4 regions of the Rhizobium sp. WYCCWR 11128 genome follow, and region 1 is predicted to be linked to each of the others. Evidence: predicted binding sites of a transcription regulator. Region 1 holds the regulator's gene; each other region holds the start of a gene.

Region 1 (4,212 bases):
AGGACATCGACGACCTTTGCCACCTCCCCGCATTGCTCGGCGGTATGAACGTCGGTCAGGACGGGAAAGCCGAATTCCTTCTTGAGGTCGGCAAAGACCTCCATGCCCTTTTCGATCCCGATACCGCGTTCGGCCGAAAGCGAGGTCCGGTTCGCTTTGTCGAAGGAGCTCTTGTAGACGAGGCCGATGCCGAGCTTTCCGCAAAGCTCTTTCAGCGTGCCGGCAACCATGAAGGCGTGGTCGCGGCTCTCCATCTGGCAGGGACCGGCAATCAGCGACAGGCGGCCGGTATTGGAAAAAGTGACCTGGCCTTGGCCTTCGCCGATCCTGACTTCGGAATTCGTATCAGTGCTCATCGTGTTTCCTCGAAGGCGAAGAGCGTGCCCTGCCCGGGCGCGGGCTTCACCAGAATGCGATTGTTCTTGCGCGTGTATGTCACCCCGTTAGCAGCCAAATGCGCTTCTGTCACGGCAAGATCGGCGACAGTGAAGAGGATTGCCCGGCCGCGCAGGCCGCGATCTGCGGATGAGCCGGCGATGTCGAAATAGGCCTCCAGCCCTTCCGGCGTCATCAGGCTGATTTTCGCATTCGATGCTGCGATATTGACGCCGAACCCGGTCTTCTCGACTGCCGATTGCGCCACGGCAAGGCTGACGAAGGCAGCGAAGGCGGCCGGCTCCGGCGTGCAAAGCGCGATCTCGATTAGGCCGGTGACGCCATTGGCATGCGTCTCCAGCGCGGCGCGGTCAGCCGGCAGCGTGACGCGCTCGACGGTGAAGAGCAGGAGATCAGGCGCGCGCAGGTCGCCGGCGAAAGCCAGCTTGAAGCCGGCAATCGTCTCGGAACCGTCCGGCATCGTCATCGGCCGGGTGAACTGCAGCATCTCGCCGGCGCTCGATCCGTTGCCGACGAAATTCTGATGATCGATGCCGGCATCCTTGCTGCCGAAAGCCAGCCCCGAAAGCCCCTCCTCGCCACAGCGGAAGCGAAAGGCCTGGTTGCGGGCGGTGAAGACATTGCCTTGCCGCGCTGATGCCTCGCTCTCCTCGACGCTCGCAATCCCGAGCGGCTCCAGATAGGTCTTGTCGGCAAAGAAGACGCAGGCATTCTCCGTTCCGAAGGGATGGCGCGCATCGGCGGCAACAGTGAAGCCGAGCTTGCCGAGCCTCTCGCGCGCCAGATCGATATTGACGACCGGCAGCACGACATGATCCAGCGGGTGCGGTTTGGCGGAGTGCTCGTTCATGATATCCCCCTCTCCTAACACGGCAGAGATGTGTGAGAGTGCCGCCCAAGGCAAGACTTGTGTGCCAATCCGGCGAATGAAAATAAAAATCTCAACGAGTTGGCGCCAAGTTTTACGGAAATTTAGCTACTTGCGGAACACATATGGAACATATAGTGTCTGTTCTGGATTTGTTTCAATCACGAGGTCACAACGTCGATGCTCACGCGCAAACAACAGGAGCTTCTCCTTTTCATTCATGAGCGCATGAAGGAATCCGGCGTTCCGCCATCTTTCGACGAAATGAAGGATGCCCTGGACCTCGCCTCCAAGTCCGGGATTCATCGCTTGATTACGGCGCTGGAGGAGCGAGGCTTCATTCGCCGCCTACCGAACCGCGCCCGCGCGCTTGAGGTCATCAAGCTTCCGGAGGCCTACAGCCCCAGCATTCAGCCCCGGCGCGGCTTTTCGCCGAGCGTCATCGAGGGCAGCCTCGGCAAACCGCAGCCGGTCACCGCCCCTGCTCCCGCAAAGCCCGTCGCCGACAACGGCAACTCGGTCTCCGTGCCGGTCATGGGCCGAATCGCTGCCGGTGTGCCGATCTCGGCGATCCAGAACAATACCCACGACATCGTCGTTCCGGCCGACATGCTCGGCTCCGGTGAACATTATGCGCTGGAGGTCAAGGGCGATTCGATGATCGACGCAGGCATCTTCGACGGCGACACCGTGATCATTCGCAACGGCAGCACCGCAAGTCCTGGCGACATCGTCGTTGCTCTCGTCGACGACGAAGAAGCGACACTCAAGCGCTTCCGCCGCAAGGGCGCCTCGATCGCGCTGGAGGCCGCCAACCCGGCTTACGAGACCCGGATTTTCGGGCCGGACCGTGTCAAGGTTCAGGGTAAACTCGTCGGTCTCATTCGCCGCTATCACTGACATTGGCTAGGCCCGATTCGGTAAAGCTGTTGCTGCGCCAGTCATAGGCGCGATGGCGCATCCATGGCCGCGACAATGCATCGAATGCGGTTGCGACCTCCAGGCCGGCGTCCGTGAAGCGCAACTCGATGGATCCGGTCCTGCGCAGCGTCTCACCGGTGAAGAGCGTCGCACCCGAGCGGCAGCTGTTGAAGCGAAGGCGGACCGAGGTCACGACGATATCGGCCGCGTCGCATGCCGGACCGAGATAGGCGGCATTGTCGATGACAGCAACCACCTGACCATTGGCGAGCCTTGATGTGCACCAGGCCTTCTTGACGCAGGAAAAGCGGTTTGCGTCACCGCCCGCTGTGGCCGCCCGCATCGCGGTCCTTGCTTCGTTCTGCTGATCGCGGGAAAGCCTGACGCGGCGGTCTTCTCCCTCAGGCGGGATAGCAGGACCATCCAGCATCTTCGGCGGATCATGCCTCGGCAGGACCAGCGCTCTCTGCCACTGGTCGAAGATGAAATCCGGCGGTCTTTCACGGTTGGACGCCATGGCTGCCGCCTCGACGATTGCGACGAGACTGCCATCCTCCGAAATCACCAAATCCGGCGGACGGGGACCCGGCAGAAGCAGCAGGATGAGCGTTGCGACCGCGATGATCGATGTGCCGACATGGCGCAACCGGGTGCGGAGCAGCGTCAGCAGCAGAAAGCCTGCCACGGCGACGGCGAAATACCAGGCGGGCAAGCGGCCGACGTCTATATTGCCATCCCAGCCGGACACCGTCTTTGCGACCGCGATCACCAGATCGAGGCCGAATCCCACCACCTTCCAAGGCAAAACGTCCAGGCCGAAAGGCATGAGCAGCATCGCCAGCAGGCCGGCCGGCATGATGATGAAGGAGATGATCGGCATTGTCGCGAGGTTTGCCGGCAGGCCGTAGGCGGTCAGGCGATGAAAATGCTCGATCGAAAACAGCGCGGTGGAAAAACCGCCGATCAGCGAGGTCAGGAAGATGCCGCCGAAGAAGCCCGCAACCGTAACGAATGGCCTGATGATCGGCAGCTTCAGGAAGGCGTTTTCGCGGACGCGCCGGTCCTTCCACAGCTGATAGCCCGAGACCAGCGCCAATGTCGCTGCAAAAGACATCTGGAAGCTCGGACCCAAAACCTCGGACGGCGAAATGACGATGATGACGAGCGCGGAGAGAGCGACATTGCGCAGGCTGATCGACGGCCGGTCGAAGAAGACGGCAACCAACATGATGGCCATCATGATGAAGGCGCGTTCGGCAGAGACCGCAAAGCCCGAAATCAGGAAATAGGCGGTGACAGCGATGAGCGCGCCGGCGGCAGCGATCTTCTTCGTCGGGTAGGCCTCAGCAATGCCGGGAAAGAGGCTGAGCAGCATCCGGAAGCCGACGAAGAAGATGCCGGCCGACAGTGCCATGTTGAGGCCGGAGATGGCGATGATATGAGCCAGACCGGACTGGCGCAGCGCCTCCGTCGTCTCATTCGAGATGGCACGCCGCTCGTCCGTCACCAGAGCAGCGGCGAAAGCGCCGGTGTCGCCGGGCAGGATCGACCTTATGCGGTCACCAATGCCGCTGCGCAGCCGGTAGAGCCCTTCGAGCAGCGTTTCAGCCGTCGATCTGGCAGCCTGGGGACCAGCCTGCGCATCGACCTTCGTCGGTGCACCGTAGAAGAAGCCGTTGGCGCCGATGCCATCGAAATAGGCACCGAAGGAGAAGTCGTTGAGTTCGGGAAGTGCCGGACCTGCCGGCGGCGTCAGCCGCGCCCTGCCGGTAATGATATCGCCGATCTCGAAGGCCGCGTCCGCGCCGCGGGCGATGGCGGTGATGCGTTCCGGCCGCCGCTTCAGCTCCGGTGCCCTAGTGCCGGTGACCGCAAGAATGTAGCGCCACCGCCCGCGACCATCGCCTTCGCGCCGCTCGACACGGCCGGTCACCGTGGTCGTCACTGATGAATCGAGGATCACGGTCGAAGCCCGCCGGCTCTCGAACTGCGCCGTGACCATGCCGCAGACCACGAGCGAGAGCGCC
Region 2 (4,212 bases), 1.1 Mb from region 1:
GGCCTTGATGAATTCCAGATATCGCTTCTCGACATCGTCGGAAAACTGCTCGCGGCGGATCGACTGCTCCAGTACATACATCAGATGAACCGGATCGGCACCGATATCCGTGGTGTCGTGATTGAAAGTGGAGGCGAGCACCTTGAAGGCGAAGCGGGTCGATATGCCGTCCATGCCCTCGTCGATGCCGGCGGCATCCCGATATTCCTGGACACTACGGGCGCGCGGATCCGTCTCCTTCAGGCTTTCGCCGTCATAGGTGCGCATCTTCGAGAAGTACGTCGAATTCTCATGCTTGCGCAGACGTGAAAGCACGGAGAAGCGGGCCAGCATTTCGAGCGTTGCCGGGGCGCATGGCGCATCGGTGAGTTCCGATCCCTCGATCAGCTTCTCGTAGATCTTCTGCTCTTCCGTCACGCGCAGGCAATAGGGCACCTTGATCACGCAAATACGGTCGATGAACGCTTCGTTGTTCTTGTTGGCCTTGAAGGTCTGCCATTCCGCCTCGTTCGAATGCGCAAGGACGATGCCGGAGAAGGGGATGGCGCCGATATTCTCGGAGCCGATATAGTTCCCTTCCTGCGTCGCCGTCAGCAGCGGATGCAGCATCTTGATCGGCGCCTTGAACATCTCGACGAATTCGAGCACGCCCTGATTGGCGCGATTGAGGCCGCCCGAATAGCTGTAGGCATCGGGATCGTTCTGGGAATAGGTCTCCAGCTTGCGGATATCGACCTTGCCGACCAGCGACGAGATATCCTGATTGTTCTCGTCTCCAGGCTCGGTCTTGGCGATGGCGATCTGGCGCAACCGCGAAGGCTGTACTCTGACGACGCGGAAGCGGGAAATATCGCCCCCGAAATCGTCGAGCCGCTTCAGGCACCACGGGCTCATCAGTCCGCTCAGGCGCCGCAGGGGAATGCCGTATTGCTCCTGCAGGAGCGATCCCATCGTGTCCGGGTCGAATAGGTTGAGCGGACTTTCGAAAACGGGGCTGATCTCGTCACCGGCCTTCAGCACGTAGATCGGATGAAGCTCCATCAGCAGCTTCAACCGCTCTGCCAGAGATGACTTGCCGCCGCCGACCGGGCCGAGCAGATAGAGGATCTGCTTGCGCTCCTCGAGTCCCTGCGCTGCATGCCGGAAGAAGGAAACGATGCGTTCGATTGTCTCTTCCATGCCGTGGAAGCCGACAAAGGCCGGATAGATCCGGATGGTCCGGTTCATGAAGATCCGGCCGAGGCGCGTGTCCCTGGCAGTATCGACCATCTGCGGCTCGCCTATCGCGGCGAGCAGCCGCTCGGTCGCATTGGCATAGGCAAGCGGTTCCTTTTTGCAAAGATCGAGATACTCCGAGATCGACATATCGGTCTCGCGACGCGCATCATAGCTGCGGGTGAACGCATCGAATACGGATTCGCTCAGCATGGGCCCTCCATCAAGGTTAATGCCACAGGCTCTAGGTCGTCATACCAAAGGAGATGGCCACGACATTCCTAAGAATCAATAGTTTCGCAGGTATATTCCACGCTCACCGGCTGTTTCTGGCAATGCACAAAAACGTGCGTGCACCGGTTATTTTTTTACTCTACGAAACTGTTTCTTATTGTAGTTGAGAAAAGGGCTATTGCGATATCAGCACATTTCGCGACGTGACAGAAAGATGAAAAGGGTGTGCAATGTCGCCCGTGATTCGAGCTCTGGAGAAATCGACGATTTGGCTGTGAAACTGCCCAAAGTCGATGCGGGACAGCGTGTGCCGATCCGCTCCAGACATGCTGGAAAACGGCGCATCCCAGCCATGCGCCCCGCATCGTGATTATGCGGCTACCCCGCGCGACTCAGCCGTTGAATGCCTTCTCCAGTGCGGCCACATCGATCTTGACCATGCCGAGCATCACTTCGGTTACGCGCCTGGCCCGCTCGCGGTCGCTGTCGGCGATCATCTCGGACAGCACGCGCGGCACGATCTGCCAGGAAAGGCCCCAGCGGTCCTTTAGCCAGCCGCAGGCCTCCGGCGTGCCGCCATTGCCGAGAAAGGCCTCCCATATCCGATCGATCTCGGCCTGGCTTTCCACGAGAATCGCGATCGAAAAGGAATGGTTGAAACTATCGAGCGGGCCGGCCTTCATGGCCAGAAAGGCCTGGTCGGCGAGCGTGAACTCGATCAGCTCGACGCTGCCGGGGGGCCCGCTCGGCGTTTCCGCCGGCAATATGGTGGTGCGGCCGATCCTGGAGTCCGGGATAACAGACACGTAGAATTCGACGGCTTCGCGCGCTTCCTCGGCGAACCAGAGATTTGAAACGACCTTCGGCATGAAACGGCCTCCTTGTTGACGGGTGTTGATCCGGACTGCTGTCCGATGATCCAAGGACGCCCCACCAGCGCCGGTTCCGACATGCTCCGATTGGAAATTTTTAGCCCCGCCCGCCCGCATGGCGACCACAGCCGGGCTCGGCGGTGGCATTGCCGCCCGTAACATACCGCTTGGAATAGCGCCGGCTCGGGAATGAAAGCAGAACATCTTTTCTGGTCTTTCCTTCCCGAATCACTACATTACGCGCCATGAGCAATAGTTTCGACGATATGCCCTTCTTCGACGAAGAGCCGGGCGAGATGGCGCGCAAGCCGCAGCCGCCTGCCGCAACCGCCGAAAGGGCGCCCGCCGCCAGTGGCGGCATCGCCGCCCGCGCCATGGCGGCTCGCGACGGCGGCAAGCGACCGGATTACCTCGCCGGGCTGAACCCCGAGCAGACCGAAGCCGTCGAAACACTGGAAGGCCCCGTCCTCGTGCTCGCCGGCGCCGGCACCGGCAAGACGCGCGTGCTGACGACCCGCATTGCCCATCTCCTCAATACCGGCCGCGCCTTCCCCTCGCAGATCCTCGCCGTCACCTTCACCAACAAGGCTGCCCGCGAGATGAAGGAGCGCATCGCGTTGCTCGTCGGCGGCGCCGTCGAAGGCATGCCCTGGCTCGGCACCTTCCATTCGATCGGCGTCAAACTTCTGCGCCGCCACGGCGAGCTCGTCGGCCTGCGCTCCGATTTCACCATTCTCGATACCGACGACGTCGTCCGCCTGATCAAGCAGATCATCCAGGCCGAAGGCCTCGACGACAAGCGCTGGCCGGCCAAGCAGTTCACCGGCATGATCGACACCTGGAAGAACAAGGGTCTCGGCCCCGCCGATATCCCTGAGGGCGACGCCCGCGCCTTTGCCAACGGCCGCGGCCGCGATCTCTATGTCGCCTATCAAGCCCGCCTCTCGACGCTGAACGCCTGTGATTTCGGCGACCTGCTGATGCATCCGATCGCGATCTTCCGCAAGAACCCGGATCTCTTGAAGGAATATCACGGCCGCTTCCGCTATATCCTCGTTGACGAGTACCAGGATACCAACACCGCCCAGTACATGTGGCTCAGGCTTCTCGCCCAGCGCCCCAAGGGCGAGCTGCAGAACGTCTGCTGCGTCGGCGACGACGATCAGTCGATCTATGGCTGGCGCGGCGCCGAGGTCGACAATATCCTGCGCTTCGAAAAGGATTTCCCCGGCGCCAAGGTCATCAAGCTCGAGCGCAACTACCGCTCGACCGAACATATCCTCGGGGCCGCCGCCCATCTGATCGCCCATAATGAGGGCCGCCTCGGCAAGACGCTGTTCACCGACCGCTCCGATCCCGACGACGTCAAGGTGCAGGTCCACGCCTCCTGGGATTCGGAGGAGGAAGCCCGCGCCATCGGAGAGGAGATCGAGCAGCTCCAGCGCGGCAAGCATCTCTTGAACGACATGGCGATCCTCGTGCGCGCCTCCTTTCAGATGCGCGAATTCGAAGACCGCTTCGTCACCCTTGGCCTCAACTACCGCGTCATCGGCGGCCCGCGCTTCTACGAGCGCCTCGAGATCCGCGATGCCATGGCCTATTTCCGCCTCGTTGCGCAGCCGGCTGACGACCTCGCCTTCGAACGCATCGTCAACACCCCGAAGCGCGGCCTCGGCGACACGACGGTGCGCGCGCTGCACGACTATGCGCGTGCCCGCGATATCCCGATGCTTGCGGCAGCCGCCGACATCATCGAGACCGACGAGCTGAAGCCGAAGGCGCGAAAGGCGCTCTTCGACGTGATTCAATCTTTCCGCCGATGGCAGGAACTGCTTGAAAACACGCCGCATACCGAACTTGCCGAGCAGATCCTCGAAGAGTCCGGCTATAC
Region 3 (4,212 bases), 140 kb from region 1:
CGTGAATGCCGGCCGCCGGGCCGATATCGACGACGTCGTCGGCCGTCATGATCGCATCCTCGTCATGTTCGACGACGATGACGGTGTTGCCGATGTCGCGCAGGTGCTTCAGCGTGTCGAGCAGCCGGGCATTGTCGCGCTGATGCAGGCCGATCGACGGCTCATCGAGCACGTAGAGCACGCCGGTCAGCCCCGAGCCGATCTGCGAGGCAAGCCGGATGCGCTGGCTTTCGCCGCCCGACAAGGTGCCGGAATTGCGCGACAGGCTGAGATATTCCAGGCCGACATCGTTGAGGAAGCGCAGCCGGTCGCGGATTTCCTTGAGGATGCGCACGGCGATCTCGTTCTGCTTGGCATTGAAGCTTGCCGGCAGCGTCTCGAACCAGTCGCGGGCGACGCGGATCGACATACCGGTCACTTCGCCGATATGCAGAGTGTCGATCTTCACCGCCAAGGCCTCGGGCTTCAGGCGGAAGCCGTTGCAGGAAGGGCAGGGGGCGGCCGACATGAAGCGCTCGATATCCTCGCGCGCCCAGGCGGAATCGGTCTCTTTCCAGCGGCGCTCGAGATTGGTGATGATGCCTTCGAAATTCTTCTGCGTCGTGTAGGAGCGGGCGCCGTCGGCATAGTGGAATTCGATCTTATCGTTGGTGCCGTTGAGGATGACGTCCTTGGCCTCGTCGGAAAGATCGTTCCAGCGGGTACCGAGCTTGAAGCCGTAATGTTTGCCGAGCGCTTCCAGCGTCTGATTGTAATAGGGCGAGGTCGACTTGGCCCAGGGCGCGATCGCCCCGTCGCGCAGCGTCCGCTCGGGCTCGGGCACGATCAGATCCGGATCGATCTTCTGCTGAGCACCGAGGCCATCGCAGGTCGGGCAGGCGCCGAAGGGATTGTTGAAGGAGAAGAGCCTGGGTTCGATCTCCGGAATGGTGAAGCCGGAGACCGGGCAGGCAAACTTCTCCGAAAACAGCACGCGTTCATGCGTCTCGTTCAGCGACTTGTTGGCCGAGCCGCCGGCCGACGTCTCTTCCGGCGGCAGCGGCTTGTCGGCGAATTCGGCGACCGCCAGCCCGTCGGCAAGCTTCAGGCAGGTCTCCAGACTGTCCGCCAGGCGCGCGGAGACATCCGAGCGCACGACGATGCGGTCGACCACCACGTCGATGTCGTGCTTGTATTTCTTGTCGAGCACCGGCGCCTCGGCGATCTCGTAGAACTGCCCGTCGACCTTGACGCGCTGGAAGCCCTTCTTCATCAGCTCCGCCAGTTCCTTCTTGTATTCGCCCTTGCGCCCGCGCACGAGCGGCGCAAGGATATAAAGACGGGTGCCCTCGCCGAAATCCAGGATGCGGTCGACCATCTGGCTGACGGTCTGGCTTTCGATCGGCAGGCCGGTCGCCGGCGAATAGGGAACGCCGACGCGGGCAAAGAGCAGGCGCATGTAGTCGTAGATCTCGGTAACGGTGCCGACCGTCGAGCGCGGATTGCGCGAGGTCGTCTTCTGCTCGATCGAGATTGCCGGCGACAGCCCGTCGATCTGGTCGACATCTGGCTTCTGCATCATTTCGAGGAATTGCCGGGCATAGGCCGACAGGCTCTCGACATAGCGCCGCTGGCCCTCGGCATAGATCGTGTCGAAGGCGAGCGAGGATTTGCCGGAACCCGAAAGCCCGGTCATGACGATCAGCTTGTTACGCGGCAGATCGAGATCGATGCTCTTGAGATTATGCTCGCGCGCGCCGCGGATGGAGATCGTCTTCAGTTCGCTCATCGTCTCTGCTTTGGTTTTCTGGATGACAGCCCTTATTTAGTGATGCCGACGGGCGAGTCGAGGCTGAATGTCCACTACGGTCAAGGTTTTCGATTCTGTTGACAGGATCATACGGATAAACTAGAACAAATAAAGAACAAAATTCCTGATGAATGCATGCGGCTTTCTGATGGATAAACATGTGGATTAAATGCCGCCCATGCGCATCGGCGGTCCGTGATGGTTTAAGGTGCGCCGATCGATTAAACGCCGCCGGGCAGGGCGGCAGGCAGGGTGAGAAGTATGGCTGGTAGTGTGAATAAGGTAATTCTGATTGGAAACGTCGGTGCGGACCCCGAAATCCGTCGCACTCAGGATGGCCGGCCGATCGCCAATCTTCGTATCGCGACCTCGGAGACCTGGCGCGACCGCAATTCCGGCGAGCGCCGTGAGAAGACCGAATGGCACACCGTCGTCGTCTTCAACGAGGGCCTCTGCAAGGTCGTCGAACAATATGTGAAGAAGGGCGCCAAGCTCTATATCGAAGGCCAGCTGCAGACCCGCAAGTGGCAGGACCAGCAGGGCCAGGACCGCTACAGCACGGAAGTGGTGCTGCAGGGTTTCGGTTCGACGCTGACGATGCTCGACGGTCGCGGTGAAGGCGGGGGTGCGAGCGGCGGCCGTGGCAGTGCCGGTGGCGGCAACGATTATGGCGATGACTACGGTGCTCCGGCTCCCGCTTCATCGCCGAGCCGCGGCGGTGGCAGCGGCGGCAACTTCTCGCGGGATCTCGACGACGATATCCCGTTCTGATCGGTAGCCTTTCCGGGCTTTGTGAAAGACGTGAGAGAGCATGATGCCTTGGATGGCGTCATGCTCTTTTTCTTTGATTTCGCGGCAGATGCTTCAGACCACATCCGCCTGAATGATTTCGCACCATTTTGGGGAGTTATTTCGGAATGAGCTGCCACATCTTTAAGAAAGATTCCGGTACGCGCCTCCGACTTTGGTTGGACGAGGCACCGCCGTCGATGGATTCAACGCGATGCCATCTGTGGGAGAGCAAAGTTTTCGTCAGCGGAGAAGGGATTCCTCATCGGAAAAGCGTGGCTGCGGAAATAGCTCGGCCGGTTGGAGGCATGACGGTATATGGTTTGCTGTCAGTCACCCTGGATCAGTCCATTAAAACGCAAGATCTGCAGGTGAATGTCCCGATTGAACGTACCAAGGGAGAGAGTTGGTCCCTATCACTTGCTCCAAGTCACCACAAAGTGCTTACCGGATTTGCCGCGGAGTACATGCCGGGGCTGTTCAAGGGGATAGAGGATCTTGGTGAGGCTGCATTGCCCAGTTTTGGAATTCTCTCCTTTGATCGCATGGCGCATTCGGACATAGGTTCGTCGATAGATATTTTTCGCGAGTTGACGAGAGCTATCGTGCGCGCATTGACTATGGAGCAGGTTCCTGAAACGCCGGATGAGGCGTTCGCACTTCTCGCAGTTTAGATTGAAAGGCGCTCGAGGTTTTTCAGTGCGGCGTCGCGCTGATGAGGTTGAACGCCGACTTAGCCCCGTCGACGACGAATTGTGCGGCAAGCGCTGCGAGGATGACGCCGAGGAGCCGTGTCAGGATGGCCCGGCCGGTGACGCCGAGGAAACGGTCAAGCCTTTCGGCGATGAGCAGCATGAGGAAGGTCAGCAGCAGATTGGCGGCAATGACGCCGATCAGCTGCGCTTTTCCGATCGAGGTGGCCAGCGTGCCGGCAAGCAGGATCGTCGCCGAGATCGCACCCGGGCCGGCAATCAGCGGCAAGGCGAGGGGGAAGACGGCGATATTCTCGATATGATCCTTGGTGATCGCCGCCTCGGTCGCCTTCTCCTTGCGCTCCTGCCGCCTCTCGAACACCATCTCGAAGGCGATCCAGAACAGCAGCAGCCCGCCGGCGATGCGGAAGGCGCCGATCGAAATCCCGAGCACGCCGAGCACGCCGGCGCCAAACAGCGCGAAGACGGCGAGGATGATGAAAGCGATGACCGAGCCGCGCAGCGCCACCTGCTTGCGCTCGGTTCGGCTCATGCCCGTCGTCAGGCCCAGAAAGATCGGCGCAAGCCCCGGTGGATCGATGGTGACGAGCAGCGTCGTGAAGGCGTTGATCAATTGGTCGGCGCTTGCCATCGGCTCTCCGGAACCCCACATGGGTGCGTGGTTTTTATGATTGTGAAGCGGGGATTTCGATTTGGCAAATATTCCGCGGCGGCTCGCGGCGGATTTGTCCGGTCCGGCCGCGCAACTTGCATGTTTTACCCTCTTTAAGCCGCAAAAGCCTGTTCAAAACGCGCTGTGAAATTGGCGCGGCAACAGGCTTTCCGCTATAAATCTTCAAGTGATTCTAGAAGAGATCGTGATCTGTTTTGACTGAGCAAACACCCCCCGGCGGCGGGAAGCTCCCGCCAGGCATCGAGCCC
Region 4 (4,212 bases), on a different contig from region 1:
GTGCCTCTCGATGCCGGCACGGTGTTGCGCCGTGCCGTAACCCACATGCGCTGCAAAACCGTAATCCGGAAATACATGATGGGCCCGCGCCATCATCCGGTCACGCGTCACCTTGGCGACGATCGAGGCGGCGGCGATCGAGACCGAGCGGGCATCGCCCTTGACCACGGCCTGTCCGGGGCAGTCGAGGCCGGGCGGCACGTCGAGCCCGTCGGTCAGCACGTAGCTGGCCGGAACGGAGAGGCTGCAGATGGCCCGGCGCATGGCGTCGAGGCTTGCCTTGCGGATATCCGTCTCGTCGATGCGCGTCGAACTGGAGGAGGCGATGGAGACGGTCGCAGTCGCCAGAATCTGCACGAACAGTTCCTCGCGCCGTTGCGCCGAAAGCTGCTTGGAATCGTTCAGACCCTCAGGGATGCGCTTCGGATCGAGGATGACGGCGGCAGCGACGACAGGCCCGGCCAGCGGCCCGCGGCCTGCCTCATCGGCGCCGGCGACCGGCCAATGGCCGGCCTTGCGGGCTTTGAGCTCGAGTTTGAAATCCGGCACGAGCGGAGCCGTGTCGAAAAGCAGGGGAGAATCGGGTGGCGTGCGAGGTTTCATGCGGCTGAACCTCGCACGCCAACCCGATTTCCCGCAAGTCCCCGGATCAGGGCGGCGGCCGGGGACTGGCCCGACGGATGGTGGCGGTCAAGGCCATCCGCGGGAATTGCGCTCGGGGCTCGAAAACAGGGCGGTTTTGTCGAGACGCCGATGCGCAAGCTTGAAGCAATTCCAGGAAAAGTGTGCAGCGGTTTTCCGTCCGGAATTGCGTAAAAGGCTAGAGGTAATTCCAGGGAAAGTGCGAAGCAGTTTCCATCCGGAGTCCTAAAAACAAAGGTTAGAGCAGCGACAGCTGCACGCCGCTGCCATCCGGCGGTACGAACAGATCGTCGCGCAGCGGCACGCTGCGGCGCGTCAGGCCGAAACGTCTGGAGGCCATTTCAAAGCGCCTTGCGATCTGCCAGGCATAGGGGCCGGCGCCCTTCATGCGCTTGCCGAATTCGGCATCGTAATCCTTGCCGCCGCGCATCGAGCGCACCAGCGACATCACGTGCCGGTAACGATCGGGGTAATGCTGCAGCAGCCAGTCGCGAAACAGCGGGCTGACCTCGAGCGGCAGCCTGAGGATGACATAGCTCGCCTCCGCGGCGCCGGCAGCCTTGGCCGATTCGAGGATGCGCTCCAGCTCGTGGTCGTTCAGCGCCGGGATGAGCGGGGCGGCCATGACAGCCGTCTGGATGCCTGCTTCGGCAAGGGTGTGGATCGTCTCCAGCCGCCGCGGCGGTGTGGCGGCACGCGGCTCCATCGTCCGGGCAAGCTTGCGATCCAGCGTGGTCACCGAGACGCCGACGCGCACCAGGTTCTTGCCTGCCATCTCCTGCAGGATGTCGAGATCACGCAGGATCATCGCCGACTTGGTGACGATCGATACCGGATGGTTCGCCTTGTTCAACACCTCGAGAATGCCGCGCATGATGCGCCATTCCTTCTCGATCGGCTGATAGGGATCGGTATTGGTGCCGATCGCGATCACCCGCACCTTGTAGCCGGGCTTGGCGAGCTCCCGCTCCAGGAGTTTTGCCGCATCGGGCTTGGCAAAGAGCTTGGTCTCGAAATCGAGCCCCGCAGAAAGCCCCATATAGGCGTGTGTCGGTCGGGCGAAACAATAGATGCAGCCATGCTCGCAGCCGCGATAGGGATTGATCGAGCGGTCGAAGGAAAGGTCCGGCGATTCGTTACGGGTGATGGCCGTGCGCGGCTTCTCGACCTGCACTTCCGTCTTGAAGGGCGGCAGCTCTTCCCATGTCTGCCAGCCACCGTCGATGGTCTCGCGCTGCTGCGCTTCGAACCGACCTGTCGGGTTCAGTCCCGCCCCACGTCCGCGCCGCCGATCGACCTCGACTCTCAGACCGGAGGAAACGATCATCGCATCGGCAATATCTGCCGTATTGGCAGGCGCGAATGCGGCCTGCCCTGCCAGGGACTGCTCTCTCATCGGATTCTCCCGCGGCGAAAGCCATCGCCTCCGCCCGTTTTGCTGATTAAATTCCTATCTGCAAAATAAGAACAATGCAAGAACAAAATGAGGAAAACGGTGCTGGCAAAAATTTGTGCGGCGCATTATAAATGGTCAATGTTGACGGTTGTTCTCGAATGTCAGGATCAGGAATCTGAGCTGGCACAGACTTTATCGGTATTGGTGGCAGGCGCGGTGGAGGGGCTTGTGAGCGACGTGGTCGTGCTCGATCACGGCTCGCGCGACGGCACCTCGCGGGTCGCCGACGCCGCCGGTTGCCGCTTCCATTCGCAATGGGATATCAAGGACATCGTCCGTTCGGCGCGCGGCGAATGGCTGCTCTTCGTCGAGCCGGGCGCCAGACCGCAGGCCGGCTGGATCGATGAGATCGCCGAATATGTCGCGCTGAACAAACTGCCGGCGCGCTTCACCGCATCGCGCGGCTATAGGCGCCCGTTCTTCCAGCGTGTCGGCCGAGCCGTGCCGCCGCTGGAACTCGGCTTTCTCCTGCCGAAGAAGCAGGCGCTCGCCATCGCCAAAAGCGGCATGCGACTTACCGAATTCGTCAAGGGCCAGAAGCCGCGCAAGCTCGCGAGCGAACTGATTCCGTCATGGGTTGCCCGCGCTGCACGCTAAGCAATTCCGCTCTTCGTCATCCTGCCTTCGCGCCAATGGCAGCCCCTCACCCTAACCCTCTCCCCGTAAAAAACGGGGAGAGGGGACGTGCCAAACGCAGCGTCGAGATTGAGGGAAGCCGGTGCGGCATGTCCCTTCGCCCCGTTTACGGGGAGAAGGTGGCGGCAGCCGGATGAGGGGCGGGTCGCCGAACCTCGGAGGAGTATCATGCTCCTCCCGTCGTCGCGCAAAAGATGGCGCCCAATAGGATTTCGCGCTATAATTCAAATATGGCGCCGTCGAAGCGCCTCGCTTCGCAACGGAATGGCCATGGAATGCCGGTGAACGGCAGAACAGGTCAGCGAAAATCTCCTCTTCTGCCGGGCTCCCGGCGAAAGGAGGTGCGTCATGGTACGCAGTATGATCTACGGCCTCATAGCCGTCATATTGCCGACATTGGTGATCGCGCATCCGCATTCGGCAGCATCGCAGATGATGCGCAGTTGCGCAGGCCGACCCGAAATCGTCAATTTCCTCGACAAGAACTTCGCCGAAAAGCTCACGGCAGTCGGACTGATCAACCAGAACGCCATTCTCGAGGTCTATGCCGCCGAAAGCGGCACCTGGACACTCATCGTCACGGATGTTCACGGCATAAGCTGCGTCCTGCTGTCGGGTGACAGCTGGGACACGATGCCGGTCCTGCCGGGTCTTGCGACATAGGGAATACGGCTGTTGCAGGCAGTCTACTTCGTCGCGCCGCGTTTCAGGTGTTCGTCCAGACGCGGCATGATCTCGACGAAATTGCACGGCGCGCTGCGGTAGTCGAGCTGTCCTTTCAGAATGCCGTCCCAGGCATCCCGGCAGGCGCCGGGCGAACCCGGCAGCACGAAGATGAAGGTCGCGTTGGCAACGCCTGCCGTGGCGCGCGACTGGATCGTCGCCGTGCCGATCTTCTCGTAGGAGATCCGGTGGAAGATGGCGGAAAAACCGTCCATCCGCTTTTCGAACAAAGGTTCCAGCGCCTCTGGCGTCACATCGCGGCCGGTAAAGCCGGTGCCGCCGGTGGTGATGACGACGTCTATGTCTTGGTTCTCAGTCCAGGCCTTCACCCGCGCGGCAATCTTTTCGCGATCATCGGGCACGATCCCCCGGTCGACCAGCCTATGCCCCGCCTCCGTAATCCGCGCCGCCAGCGTGTCGCCTGACTTGTCCGTCTCCGGCGTGCGTGTATCCGAGATCGTCAGAACCGCAATGCCGATCGCGATGAAGGGCCGCTTTTCGTCCAGACCTGCCATCATGCGCCTCCCGAAACCGTTTTCGCCGCCTGGAAATACCAGCCAGGGCGCTCGTCGTGAAGAGCTGCCGCTGCATGTTCGGCAGCAGTCATGCTCTCAAAGATGCCGAAACAGGTGGCGCCGGAACCGGACATGCGGGTCAACAGGGCGCCGTGAGCTTGCAGCATCGCCGAGATCTCCGAAATTTCGGGCACGAGTTCGCGCGCCGGCGGCTCCAGGTCGTTGCGGGCAGCAGCAATC

What was found. Region 1 encodes LexA, which represses DNA repair genes until DNA is damaged. Its sites were predicted from a motif close to TGTTCNNNNTGTGTTCNG; they were not measured.
Region 2: the regulator LexA is predicted to act here: its motif matches at 2,507-2,524, upstream of HX898_RS01165 (UvrD-helicase domain-containing protein).
Region 3: the regulator LexA is predicted to act here: its motif matches at 1,890-1,907, upstream of uvrA (excinuclease ABC subunit UvrA).
Region 4: the regulator LexA is predicted to act here: its motif matches at 2,106-2,123, upstream of HX898_RS12285 (PA0069 family radical SAM protein).

The regions. Positions count from the first base shown of each region.
Region 1 covers NZ_JACCEZ010000001.1:1,309,269-1,313,480, forward strand. The annotation lists gene kdsA (3-deoxy-8-phosphooctulonate synthase) at 1-356, opposite strand, end outside; gene HX898_RS06355 (VOC family protein) at 353-1,246, opposite strand; gene lexA (transcriptional repressor LexA) at 1,445-2,164, shown strand; gene HX898_RS06365 (ComEC/Rec2 family competence protein) at 2,145-4,212, opposite strand, start outside.
Region 2 covers NZ_JACCEZ010000001.1:239,514-243,725, reverse strand. The annotation lists gene HX898_RS01175 (PrkA family serine protein kinase) at 1-1,428, opposite strand, end outside; gene HX898_RS01170 (VOC family protein) at 1,842-2,318, opposite strand; gene HX898_RS01165 (UvrD-helicase domain-containing protein) at 2,567-4,212, shown strand, end outside.
Region 3 covers NZ_JACCEZ010000001.1:1,164,517-1,168,728, reverse strand. The annotation lists gene uvrA (excinuclease ABC subunit UvrA) at 1-1,768, opposite strand, end outside; gene HX898_RS05680 (single-stranded DNA-binding protein) at 2,051-2,560, shown strand; gene HX898_RS05675 (hypothetical protein) at 2,707-3,252, shown strand; gene HX898_RS05670 (MarC family protein) at 3,275-3,922, opposite strand; gene gyrA (DNA gyrase subunit A) at 4,159-4,212, shown strand, end outside.
Region 4 covers NZ_JACCEZ010000002.1:944,864-949,075, forward strand. The annotation lists gene HX898_RS12280 (ribonuclease HII) at 1-603, opposite strand, end outside; gene HX898_RS12285 (PA0069 family radical SAM protein) at 881-2,038, opposite strand; gene HX898_RS12290 (glycosyltransferase family A protein) at 2,177-2,695, shown strand; gene HX898_RS12295 (hypothetical protein) at 3,083-3,397, shown strand; gene moaB (molybdenum cofactor biosynthesis protein B) at 3,421-3,972, opposite strand; gene HX898_RS12305 (4-(cytidine 5'-diphospho)-2-C-methyl-D-erythritol kinase) at 3,972-4,212, opposite strand, start outside.